Regions from separate parts of the Paenibacillus sp. FSL E2-0201 genome, predicted to be linked through region 2. Evidence: predicted binding sites of a transcription regulator. Region 2 holds the regulator's gene; the other holds the start of a gene.
What was found. Region 2 encodes Rex, which represses fermentation and respiration genes when NADH is low (regulators of the CRP and FNR family bind a similar motif). Its sites were predicted from a motif close to TTGTGAAATATTTCACAA; they were not measured.
Positions count from the first base shown of each region.

Region 1: a site for Rex is predicted at 4,591-4,608, ahead of NSU15_RS30350 (cytochrome ubiquinol oxidase subunit I). Genes of this name have one in related genera too.

Region 1 covers NZ_CP150154.1:6,739,806-6,746,624, reverse strand. The annotation lists gene yycH (two-component system activity regulator YycH) at 1-55, shown strand, start outside; gene yycI (two-component system regulatory protein YycI) at 93-833, shown strand; gene NSU15_RS30375 (MBL fold metallo-hydrolase) at 848-1,657, shown strand; gene NSU15_RS30370 (hypothetical protein) at 1,623-1,832, opposite strand; gene NSU15_RS30365 (trypsin-like peptidase domain-containing protein) at 2,310-3,554, shown strand; gene NSU15_RS30360 (cold-shock protein) at 3,974-4,174, shown strand; gene NSU15_RS30355 (cold-shock protein) at 4,268-4,498, shown strand; gene NSU15_RS30350 (cytochrome ubiquinol oxidase subunit I) at 4,722-6,116, shown strand; gene cydB (cytochrome d ubiquinol oxidase subunit II) at 6,113-6,819, shown strand, end outside.
Region 2 covers NZ_CP150154.1:4,468,509-4,475,327, reverse strand. The annotation lists gene NSU15_RS20345 (hypothetical protein) at 1-564, shown strand, start outside; gene dinG (ATP-dependent DNA helicase DinG) at 701-3,562, shown strand; gene NSU15_RS20335 (redox-sensing transcriptional repressor Rex) at 3,696-4,346, shown strand; gene NSU15_RS20330 (amidohydrolase) at 4,336-5,637, shown strand; gene NSU15_RS20325 (DUF5590 domain-containing protein) at 5,806-6,324, shown strand; gene NSU15_RS20320 (hypothetical protein) at 6,738-6,819, shown strand, end outside.

The DNA.
Region 1 (6,819 bases), 2.3 Mb from region 2:
GCTCCCAGTCTGGAAGGTTACGCTTATTGATGGCAGTGTTCTTACTTTAAACTAATTACAAGTTGTTCATATAACATTTAGGAGGTAAGGGTATGGATTGGGGAAGAGCCAAAAATGTACTAATTTGCGCTTTTTTAGGTCTGAATCTGCTGCTTTGTTATCAGCTGTGGATTGATTTGCGCGATCAGGTTAGTGCCAATCTCGATTTCACTTCCCTATCTGAAGAAACCCAAGCGGTGATGGAGCAAAAAGGGATTCGTGTGTTGTGTCCGATTCCAGCATCTACCCCGCAGCTTCCTAATATAACTTATCGATATTCTGCTGAAGAGCAGAATGAGCCACCTATTAAATTAGATGTTCCTATAGATAGTAAGCTGATCTATTCTTCATTCTCTGACCTTAGCAAGGCGCTTGAGAGTCAAATTCCCGACATCGCCAATTATCGCTTCGATTCACAAGAAAGTGAAGTTGGGAAATTTGTTCTTCACCCGCTAGTTCAGAATCAGTGGTCGTTATTCCGAGTTAGACTAGAGTTGATTAATAGTGATCAGAAGATTGTAGCTTACCGCTCGCCGAAGATTGAGATTGGGGCAAGCAGTAGTGATAAGGAGCAGAAGGTACTGCCGGCATCACAAGCGCTTAGTAGTTTGATTGAAAAATATTTTCCGGCAGACTCTGTAGTGAAGGAGATTGAACTTGGTTATTATGGTGAGCTGTTCAACTCCGAAAGTCAGGTAGCGTCGCCGATGTGGCGGTTCATGCTGGAGAACGGCAATGCCTATTATGTGGATGCTATTAGTGCGGACATCATCAGTCCGAAGACAACAGATTAGAAGGAGTAAGGAAAATGGGGATTTCATTTACAGTACTGTCCAGTGGTTCTACCGGAAATGTTACGGTGGTACGGAACGGGGAGACAACACTTATGATTGACGCAGGTCTGAGTGCCAAGCGGATCGATGAGCTGTTAGCCATGCGCGAGTTAACGGGTAATGATATAGACGGGATTCTAGTTACGCACGAGCATTCCGATCATATCAAGGGACTCGGGGCAATGGCCCGTAAATACGATCTTCCGATTTATGCAAACACCAATACCTGGGGTGCTATAGAGAAAGGCATTGGCAAAATACCGGACTATAACCGAATCATTATGGAGTCGGGGCAGCATAGAGATTTTGGCAGTCTGCGAGTAGAGTCGTTTGCGATTTCTCATGATGCGGCGGAACCGGTAGGTTACAATTTTTATGATGGAAAAGAGAAGCTGTGTGTAGCTACGGACCTTGGGTATGTTAGCGACAAGGTAAGAGATGCGATTTCAGATGCAGACGTATTGGTACTGGAAGCGAATCATGATATTGAAATGCTGAGGATGGGACGTTATCCGTGGAATACGAAACGACGTATACTTGGCGATATGGGTCACCTGTCTAATGAAGCAGCCGGAGCAGCACTTAGTGAGATTCTCACAGGACGGACCAAGCGTACCTATTTAGCGCATTTAAGCCGGGATCATAATATGATGGATTTGGCTAAAATGTCGGTACGTTGCGCAATGGAGGATCGGGGTTGTTTCTTCAAGGATAGTGAGTTTAAGCTTTGTGATACGTATTATGATCAGCCTACGCCATGGGATAAGTTGAGCCAGTTGTCATAAGCTGATCAAGCTCGGCGGTTTTTTGTTCTAATTCTTGGCGGGAGATCAGGCCTTTATCGATCATTAATTCGATCATAGCACTGAAGGCAAGGGTCATATGATAGTGTTCATCCTTTAAATCACCAAGTTTACCGATAAACTCAACCAGATCCATACTTGTAGAAAAAGAATTCATAATTATACCTCCTTATATAGTAAAAACAAAATTGGAGTTGTAAAAAATTCGCAGACCTTTTACCTCAGGAAAATCACGAATTGAGGGTTGCCTGTGATACAATTGTAGACATAATGAGCAAAACCTAAATTTAAGGAACATTTCTATTATTGTAGTCTTTTAAGTTGCAAAATATTCCTAATAGAGAAGATATATTGAAAGATTCTAATATTCTTTCGATTAACTGAAACTATTGTGGGGTTAATGGATAAAGTGAAACCTTTTAGTGATTGTGAGAGTCTAAAAGTATGCAGTAATATGTGCTGAAATATAAGAACATAAGTGTTTTGCATCTAAGGTTCTTGTATGTCTTGTAATTCTCGCATAAATGCGTTTCGTTCTATTAAGGACGGCACAGGCGTTTATGCTTGGGATGTGATTGCTAGGTTCAAGTTTTAGAGACTGTGGACGCTTGGCAATAGAAGGGGGAGATTTTCGGTGGGATTGTTTGATGACGATTTCTATTCAACTAAAGTATCACGGTCCAGAGGGGATGAAGCATCAAAGGGATCATTTGCAAACCGCAAGCATTCTGTGCGAAGATCGCGCAAGGGTTTATCCACTTGGCAAATATCCGCCGTCTGCTCCTTAATCAGTGCTGTGGTGGCAGTGTTCTTATTCAGTGTGCTTACTGGACAAATGAGTCATGAAACTGCCCCGAAGTCGGTAGCAACAACTGGGGAGGTTACTCCAAGCAGTGATCCGTTTGACCGTATCATTCAAGCCGCTGCTACGGTTCGTCCTGCAGTAGTAAGTATTATCAATCATAAGGAAGATAATAAAGAATTGAACATTCTGGATGAGTCAGCATTAGGCTCTGGAGTGATTTATAAAAAGGTAGATAATAAAGCATTTATTATTACTAATAACCATGTTATCGAAGACTCCGGCAATCTTGAGGTTGTAACAGTAGATGGTGAGACACGTAAAGCTACACTTGTTGGCACGGATAAAGTGAGTGATATCGCAGTTCTTTCTATTGATGCTAAGGGGATCAATACGATCGCACAGCTAGGAGATTCCTCCAAGCTTCGCCTAGGTGAAACAGTGATTGCCATTGGTAACCCTTTAGGACTTGGAGACACATTGACCTCAGGGATTGTCAGCTATACTGAACGGAAGGTTCCTGTATCCTTAAATCAGGACGGCGTATATGATTGGGAGCAAGAGGTCATTCAGACCGATGCGGCGATTAATGAAGGTAATAGCGGCGGAGCACTTGTGGATCTGGATGGTAAAGTCATCGGTATTAACACGATGAAAATCTCCGATGCAGGTGTAGAGGGTCTAGGGTTTGCAATTCCAGCTAACCATGTGATAGATACCGCAAATGAACTGGCTGAAAAAGGGCGTATTGCCCGGTCCTACTTAGGTGTATATTCCGTAGATTTAAATAATCCTTACGTTCCTCTTGCAGAGGATCAACGTAAGGAACTGAACCTACCGAATAATGTTAAGGATGGGGTAGTCGTTCTGGATGCTGTTGGACCTGCAAAGGAAGCCGGAATACAATTTAATGATGTAATTACAAAGTTTAATGATGAGCCTATTACATCCACACTTTCCCTTCGCAAGTATTTATATAATCAAACGAAGATTGGCGAGGATCTGAAGATCACCTATTACCGAAATGGGAAGGTCAATCAGACGACAGTTAAACTTCTTGAAAAACCAGAGGAATAATATACTGAAAGTCGGCATATAATGATATAGCAGTAATGACAAGTAGAGCGGACTACCCCTTCAGTTGTGAAGGTAGACCTTCCTGAAATAGCGATACTTTGTATCGCTATCGGGGATTTGTTTCTTCTAAAGATTTGATAAATATGGCAATTATAAGCTGATTTAATGAATTTTGGGCTGACTGGCAACCCTTACATTGGAAGGTAATACTTATTAGGGTAGAACCGGATAAATCCGGATGCCAGCTTGCCTTTGCTAATCAGGTGTGGTAATATGATATCAATCATACATTTAGTCCCTAATTTTCGCATTGAAAAGGGCTGTTATATTTGGCAATACAACCTTTTTCAATGTGTGAATTTTTTCTTTGTTTGAAGATAAAAAGAACATATTAATTTAAATTTGTGGAGGTAACACACATGCAAACAGGTACAGTTAAATGGTTCAACGCAGAAAAAGGATTCGGATTTATCGAAGTTGAAGGCGGAAGCGACGTATTCGTTCACTTCAGCGCAATCACTGGCGACGGCTTCAAAACTTTGGACGAAGGCCAACGCGTTGAATTCAACGTTGTTCAAGGCAACCGTGGACCACAAGCCGAAAACGTTGTAAAACTGTAATAATAGAAGAAACCGTCCCAGCTTTTTGAAAGTTGGGACGGTCTTTTTATATCTAGTTAGTCACTATTGACTTACAGGATGGGAGGAACGGCAATGAACTACCGGAAGAAACCTTTGGAAGAAATACCGGAAGAAAATACCGCGATTTGGGCGTGTACCAATGATGGATGCAACGGATGGATGAGGGATAATTTCGCATTTGAACATGCGCCTTCTTGCCGTCTATGTGACTCTCCAATGGTTCGCAGCACGAAGATGCTACCACAATTGCTTAATTCGAATGGCGATCTCAAATCGCTGAAGAAGGGTATTTCCATTACCTAACCAATGCCTTTATGAGTCAAGCTTGTTATAGAGCAGTGAACAACTTCAAGACGGTTAAACCGTCTTATTTTTTTTGCTTTTTTTATGGTAAATTGTGATTTTTGTCACAAATCATTTGAATTTTACCGTTAAATACACCCCTTTGTGTGACATTAATCACAAAAAGACGTTTAAATTTTTGACACAATATAATTAACGAAAAGGGGAGAAGGAAGGGAAAAATATGGATACAGTAATGCTGTCGCGTATACAATTTGCGTCGACGACAATATTCCACTATTTCTTTGTACCGGTATCAATCGGACTAGCGCTCTTGATTGCCATTATGGAGACCATGTACGTTAGAAAAGGCAATGAAGAGTACAAAAGAATGGCGCAGTTCTGGGGAAAGCTGTTCCTCATCAATTTTGCAGTAGGGGTAGTTACAGGGATTTTACAGGAATTTCAGTTCGGGATGAACTGGTCTGATTATTCACGTTTTGTGGGTGATGTCTTCGGGGCTCCGCTTGCAGTAGAAGCATTGGCAGCCTTTTTTCTGGAGTCTACGTTTATTGGAATCTGGATATTTGGCTGGGACAAAGTGTCCAAGAGAGTGCACTTGGCCTCCATCTGGCTGGTAGCATTCGGTACGATGTTATCTGCTTTCTGGATCCTGGCAGCGAACTCCTTTATGCAGCATCCAGTAGGATTTGCGATTAATAATGGTCGTGCAGAAATGAATGATTTCTTCGCACTTATTACGAATGGACAATTGTTGGTTGAATTCCCGCACACGGTTCTTGCTGCGTATGCAACAGGTGCCTTCCTAGTAACGGGTATTAGTGCGTACAAGATATTGAAGAAACAAGATGTATCTTTCTTTAAGAAATCTTTTCAAATTGCAGCTATCGTAGGTATTATTTCTTCTATCGGTGTAGCCGTGGCAGGCCATGCGCAAGCACAGTATTTGGTTGAGACTCAACCTATGAAGATGGCGGCTTCCGAAGGACTATGGGGTAAGAGTGGTGACCCAGCACCTTGGACCGTATGGGCAAATATTGATCCTGAGAAGCAAGAAAGTACTGGAGAATTTCAAATTCCGTATATGCTGAGCTTCCTTTCATACAGTAAATTTTCCGGTGAAGTTAAAGGTATGCTTGAACTGCAAGCTGAGTATGAGCAAACCTATGGCCCCGGTGACTATATTCCACCTGTACGTACGACATTCTGGAGTTTCCGGATCATGGTTCTAGCAGGAACGTTAATGATTGTACTGGGTATGTACGCTATGTATTTAATGTGGCGCAAAAAGATGGACCGTCCAAACACCTGGTTTATGCGGTTTATGTTATGGGGATTACTGCTTCCTCCAATCGCGAATACAGCGGGTTGGGTCATGACCGAATTCGGGCGTCAGCCATGGACGGTATTCGGACTGATGACCACGGAAGACAGTGTGTCGCCTAATATTACGAGCGGTCAGGTTCTATTCTCTGTTATTTCTTTTACAACGATTTACGCAATTCTCGGATTAGTACTGATTGGTTTGTTTATAAAAGTAATTAAAAAAGGTCCTTATGCGATGGATAACGATCACGGGGATTCGCATGATCCATATAATGAGGAGGGCGCCCAATGATATCTCTTAATGAATTGTGGTTTGTGCTGATTGCAGTTCTGTTTATAGGGTTCTTCTTTCTGGAGGGTTTTGATTTCGGCGTAGGAATGGAAACACAGATTCTCGCTAAAAATGATACAGAGCGCCGGGTACTGATTAACTCTATCGGACCTTTCTGGGATGCTAATGAGGTATGGCTGCTAACGGGTGCGGGCGCAATGTTCGCGGCTTTTCCGGAATGGTATGCAACGTTGTTTAGCGGATTCTATATTCCTTTTGTCTTTGCTTTATTAGCCTTGATTGCGCGTGGTGTCGCTTTTGAATTCAGAGGTAAACGAGATTCTGTAGCTTGGAAAAGAACTTGGGATGCTTGTATCTTTATTGGCAGCTTCCTCCCACCGTTCCTCCTTGCGGTAGTGTTCGCCAGCTTTATTAAAGGTTTGCCTATTGATGGCGATATGCAAATGTACGCAGGTTTTACAGATATCGTGAATGTATATACTGTAGTAGCAGGTCTTACGGTAGTTCTTCTCTGTTTGGTGCATGGTCTCATGTTCACAACACTGCGTACAGTGGGTGATCTACAGGCTCGTGCTCGGAAGATGGCACAAAGATTGTTGATCCCACTTGCAGTTTTATTTACTGCTTTTGTGATTATGACTTATAATATGACTGATATCTTCGAGCAGCGCGGAACGGTTCTTATGATTATTGTAGCGCTCGG
Region 2 (6,819 bases):
CGCCGGAATGAGCTTTTATGCAATTATAATATGCTGCACCGACTAAGCGATAAAGTAATGGATGAATGGCTGGCCTTTGCAGAGAAGCTAAGTCACTTTCGTGAAAGTGTAGATTTTACGACTGTGGCTGAAGAGGACATGCCAGAGCAGGAAGCACCCGAGCTCTGCATGGATACTTTTGTTAGAGGCCAGGGGTATTATAAGCTGCTGATGTATGGAAAATGTATTGAGCAGTTTAAGGAAGTTATTGCGCAATATCCGGATAGTTTGGCTGCTCGCTTATATTTAGCCATCTCTTACCTTCAGGAAGGGAATGGGGAAGCAGCGTGGAGTCATTTGAACCATATGCTCGGTTTGATACGGGAAACCAAGCTGAAAGCAATGGTTTATAATGCTTTAGGCTGCATCCGGGCTTCACAGGAACGCTTCAATGAAGCGCAGGAGCTGTTTGGCCTCTCATTGCAGCTTGACCCTGCACTTCCTGAACCAACGGTTAATTTGGAGGTTTGCCGCCGCCGTGGAGGAAAGCTTCATTTCGGAAATCAGCTTGTTTCATTATTGTAAATTATTACGTTTACGGTTTATTATTCCGCATTTTCATTCAAGCGATGCATCCCCTGAACCAGTGGTGTGCATCGCCTTTTTTCGCAACTTCTGTTATGCTGATTAAGAGTCTCAATTGAAAGGGAATAGAATTATAATGAAATTTGCCGTGCTTGATTTTGAAACAACGGGAACCCAATCCGTGGGTGAAATTATCCAGGTTGGCCTTGCAATTATAGAAGAAGACCGGTCCATCTCCCGGGTATATGGTTCCTACGTCAAGCCCGGAACGCCGATACCTCCTTTTATAACTGGTCTGACGGGGATTACCGACGATGATGTAAAGGATGCGCCTGAGCTGGATGAGATGATGATGGAGCTTGTTCCACTCTTGGATGATGTTGTGCTTGTAGGGCATAATGTCGCATTTGACTTCCATTTTTTGCAAAATGCTTTAGACAGATGTGGGTATTTACCATTTCAAGGGCGGATTTTAGATACGATTGATTTTCTAAAAATCTGCTTTCCTTCCCTAACATCCTATCAACTAGGGTCAGTTAGTGCACATTTTGGAGTGACACATGATCGTCCGCATCAGGCAGATAGTGATGCACTGGCGACAGCTCTTGTGCTGTTGAAATGTCTGGAGGAGCTTTATAGTTTACCGTTACTCACCATCCAGCGACTATGTGAGCTGTTTACCGAAGAGGATAGTGATTTAGGTTGGTATTTTGATGGTCTGCTGCGTGAGCGGGAAGCGGAGACGCTTCAACCCGAAGGTGATCTGACTTTCTATCGTCAATTAGCGCTTGCAGTAGGGGATTGGAATGAACTAGCTCCACCTCGCGACGAGCATGCTGAGAATCCGCTACAGAATTTATCATTTACAGATTATATGGATGAAGTAACGAAACGGCTTAAAGACACTTTGCCACAGTATGAAAGCCGAGAAGCTCAGGATATTATGATCAATGAGGTGATAACGGCACTTGCCGAAGACAAACATCTATTGATCGAAGCAGGGACAGGAACCGGCAAATCGCTTGGTTATTTGTTGCCTGCCATATACCAAAGTGTTCGTACTAATGAGAAAGTTATGGTCAGCACTCATACCATTAATCTGCAGGATCAATTGCGTGAGCGTGATATTCCTTTGTTAACGCAGGTAGTTCCGTTTCCATTTAAAGCTGCGATTTTTAAAGGCAGAGGGCATTATTTGTGTCTTCGTAAGTTTGAACATAAAATTAATAAAAAAGACTTTATAAGTCCAAGGGAAGATGCACTTACTGCGGCTCAGATGATCGTTTGGTTGACACAAAGTGAATCAGGGGATGACGAAGAGCTCAATTTAAGCGGTCGTGGCGGAGATTTCTGGGAGACGGTAGCAAGCGATACCGATTCTTGTCTCGGTCGCTCCTGTCCTTGGTTCCGCAAGTGTTATTACCATCGGGCAAAACATGAAGCGGGTATTGCTGACGTGGTTATTACGAACCACTCTAAGCTTTTCGCAGATGTTAAGGCTGGGCACCAGCTACTCCCGGCTTATGAACATCTTGTTATTGATGAGGCCCACCATCTGGAGGACGTGGCTGGCAAGCATTTAGGTATGCATATGAAGCATTTCACGGTGGCTCACACGCTGTCCCGATTATACAAGGATAGTCGTAACGGCCAACTCCCAACGCTTCGTCAAATGCTTCAGTCATCAGGCAGTGAGGAAGCTTCTGAATGGAGCGGAGTTATCGATAGAATCTATCCAGATCTGCTTACTGTAAAAGAAACCTGGGATCTACTTAGTGACAAGCTATTTAGCCTCTTGCCGGAACGTAGCGATGCAGCGGCGGGAGAAGCTGGACAGCTAGTCATGCGGTTACTTCCTACCCGTAAACCGAAAGATTGGGATGAATTGGTTGCTTTGGAGAATACTATGAATCTGACATTGAGCGAAATTATCCGTAAGGGTGATAAAATGCTTAATGAGATGCGTGATCAAGAAGGTCAATCTTCTTCAGATAGTTTAGTAACCGATATTAGCGGCTTATTTAAGGATTTAGCTTCTATACGTGAGCAAGTACGGTTTTTTATGGGATTAAACGACGAGAATGTAGTATATTGGCTGGAGGCGAATGGAAATTATCGCAGCAAATCGCTACAGCTATATGCCGTCCCTGTTGATGTTAGTACCCAGCTTAAAGAGCTGTTCTTCGACAAAAAGAAAAGTATTGTGTTAACTTCGGCGACGCTTTCTGTCGATAAATCGTTCCAGTTTATGATTGATAATCTCGGACTTAATGAAGCTGCGGAAGAGGGGCGTCTAATGACATCTCTCCTTCCTTCTCCCTTTAAGTATCGGGAGCAGGCACTATTAGTAATTCCACGGGATTTCCCTAGTGTGAAGGGCAGTGTGGGTGATGCCCGATTTGTCGATACGCTCGTACAGTCACTAGCAGAAGCGGCTATTACGACACGCGGACGGATGCTTGTTCTGTTTACTTCTTACAAGATGCTGCGCCAAGTTTACGATCCTCTGAAAGAGGCTCTAGCCTCACAAGAAATCACGGTGCTAGGTCAAGGCGTGGAAGGTGGAAGCCGCAGTAAGCTGATTCGACGCTTTCAGGACAGTGCTGCTTCAGTTCTGCTTGGAACTAGCAGCTTCTGGGAGGGAGTAGATATTCCGGGTGAGGCATTGACATGCCTGGCCATCGTGAGGCTTCCATTTCAACCGCCTAATCACCCTCTAGCGGAAGCGAAGTCTGAGTTATTACAAGCCCAGAAGAAGAATCCGTTTATGAAATTGTCGGTGCCTCAGGCAGTTATCCGCTTCAAGCAAGGATTTGGAAGACTGGTACGGACAGCGCAGGATCGGGGTATTGTTATAGTGTATGACACTAGGGTTATCGAATCTCATTATGGGAAGTATTTCCTTTATTCGTTGCCTGGCCCGAAAATGGAACATATGCTTACGGATCAAATGGTTCCTCGTATAGCAGAGTGGTTGGAAGACGGAGGCGTTTCTTAAGAAGGACATCTTCTGTTTAATTAATCACTCCACAATGAAGGGCGGTATAAGAGAATACCGCTCTTCATTGAGACGAGGTACAGAAATTTTAATTGGATTCAAACAGAATAGTACTTAAATTAGGAGGTAAATTATGAAATCGGATAAAATATCAGAAGCCGTTGTTCGCAGACTTCCTGTATACTTACGTTTCTTGAATGATCTCCAGAAACGTGAAATATTAACCGTTTCCTCGCAAGAATTAGGACAAAAACTTGATCTGAATCCCGCTCAAATCCGTAAAGATTTAGCGTATTTTGGAGACTTCGGTAGAAAAGGTATCGGGTATGACGTAACTTATCTTATTGAGAAAATCCGTCATATTTTGAAGCTGGACCAACAGCTGAATGTGGCATTAGTAGGTGCCGGTAACCTTGGACATGCATTATCTAATTATAATGCTTATCTGAAGGATACTATGAAGATTACCGCTATATTTGACTCTTATGCACCTAAGGTAGGGCGGAAAATCAACTCTCTTACGGTTCAACCCATGGAGGAGCTAGGTCAGACAGTTCGTGAGCAAGGCATTCGAATTGGGATTATTACAGTACCTGACTCAGAAGCGCAGAATGTAGCAGATATTCTTATTGAATCTGGCATTGAGGCGATTTTGAATTTTGCACCAGTGATTCTAAAAACACCACCGAATATCCGGGTTCATGCAGCCGATTTTACAACGGATTTGCAAAGCCTTGCTTATTATTTGAAAGACGGAAAGGAAGAAAGCGGAAATGAAGAGTAGTAAAACGATTATCAAAGGCGGGCGTTTTCTTATTCCGGGAACGGATGAGCCTGTTCTTAGTGGATATATGACTATTGAAGATGATTTGATCACTTACATAGGAAAAGAAGAGCCTCTGATGGAAGAAGGTGTGCAAGTTGTTGATGGCAGTCGTCTGTTGTTTATGCCTGGTCTGGTAAACACACACGGCCATGCTGCAATGTCATTGCTTCGTGGTTATGGAGATGATTTGGCGCTTCAAGTGTGGCTTCAGGAAAAAATGTGGCCGATGGAAGAGAAGTTCACCGGAGAAGATGTATACTGGGGAACCTCCTTGTCTGTTCTGGAAATGCTGAAAGGTGGCACTACAACCTTCCTGGATATGTATGATCATATGGATCGAGTAGCTGAGGTGGTCGAATTATCAGGCATCCGTTCCGTATTGATGAGAGGCGTAATCGGTCTTTGTCCAGAGGAAGTACAGAATCACAAGCTTGCGGAAGCGATTTCTTTTGCACGGAACTGGCATGGAAAGGCTGACGGTAGAATTACAACGATGATCTCGCCACACGCTCCATATACTTGCCCACCGGATTTCTTTGTTAAGTTTGTACAGGCGGCGCATGATTTGGATTTACCGATGCATACACATATGTCCGAAACGAATCGCGAAGTGGAGCAGAATGTAGTGGATTACGGCCTGCGGCCTGTAGCGCATTTAGAGAAGCTTGGAATGTTCACACGTCCGTCTATTGTTGCTCATGGCGTTCATTTGAATGATGAAGAGATCGAGATTCTGGCTCGTCATAATGTAGGTGTATCTCATAACCCGGGAAGTAATCTAAAACTGGCTAGTGGAGTTGCTCGTGTTACGGATCTTCTAAAGGCCGGTGTGAAGGTGTCGCTGGGTACAGATGGCGCGGCAAGTAATAATAACTTGGATATGTTTGAAGAGATGCGTCTTGCAGCACTTATCCATAAAGGTGTAAGTGGTGATCCTACGGCTGTACCGGCTCCGGAAGCTCTGAGTATGGCTACAGAGTATGGCGCGAAGTCTATCTTTTTAAATGATGTGGGCAGGCTCGCTGTAGGCATGAAAGCTGACTTTATCGCGATTGATATAGACCAGCCGCATTTACTACCGCACACAGATTTGCTGTCTCATGCTGTATACTCTGCCAGTGCCAAGGATGTTGAGCATGTATGGGTGAATGGTAAACAGGTTGTAAAACATGGACAATGTGTAACGTTAGATGAGGAAGCTATCCGTCGTAAGGCGCAAGAATCCTTTGAGGGGCTGCTCAAGCGCTAGTCTAAGATGATAAGAATTAACTGTAAGGCTGTGACTTTCTGCGTTTGCAAAAGTTACGGCCTTTTCTGTAAATATAAGAATTTATATGAATGAATATGAAACTTTGGATAAACACACGGGTGTGTTATATAATCAAAAAAGATATATTACTAGAAAGGGAGCTGCACCTTGAAGAAAAGGAAAAAATGGATCCTCCTGGGGTCAGTTCTGATTCTGCTCCTTCTGTTTGGACTTATCCAGTTCTATGCCTATATTATGAAAGATCAATGGAACGAGCGAGATATTGCTAAGGATATCGCCAAAACCAGCGCTGGTCTGACAGAGGTAACTAAAGCACAGAAATCCGTGTGGGATGAAAATGCAGTGTACTGGGTCTTAACAGGGAAGAATCAATCCGGGACCGAGTTGATGGTATGGGTACGCTTTACTGTAGACGGGAAGTTTGCAGAAGGCAACGACGCAGTATATGCTGAGGAACTGAGTAAAGGGACCTCTGAAGCGAAAATACGCAGCATAATTAAAGCTGATCTTCCGGACATTAGTATCGAGCGGTTGTTGCCGGGGGTATATAACGGAGAGTATGCATGGCAGCTTTTTTATAAACAAAGCGGTCGTTATTATTATCAATTTTATCGGTTCTCAGATGGAGCTCGAATGGGTGAAGGATATAGTTTACCCAGCCGCTAAAATAAACAAAAGTACTATACTAGAAACAAGCGGACCATTTATGGTTCGCTTGTTTTCGTTAATATGATGGATTATTTTGATATACTCGTAATGTACTATTTGTGATATACTAAGTAGGTAGTTTTTATATATTCTATTTAAAAACACATGTGGAAATAAGCCTGTTAATGACAAGTAACGGCTCTTTTTTTTCGTTGAAATAAATCAATATATTTAATGAATTGGAAAAAAATAAAAAATAAAATTTTAAATATATTCACACTTTTTTTCATTTTTATATATACACATGTGATATACTACTGTTTGTAATTAGAACAGTATTAAGAGAACGTTAGGCTCTGATGAGCGCTTAACAGCTTTGATTTATTGATCATTCTGTTTACATTTTGTCATCTTTGAGAGGAGGACGTTTCTTGAAATTACGTCTTGTACCTGTACTGATAACGTCTCTACTGTCGGCTACTCTATTGTTCGGAGGATTCTTTTTATATCGTC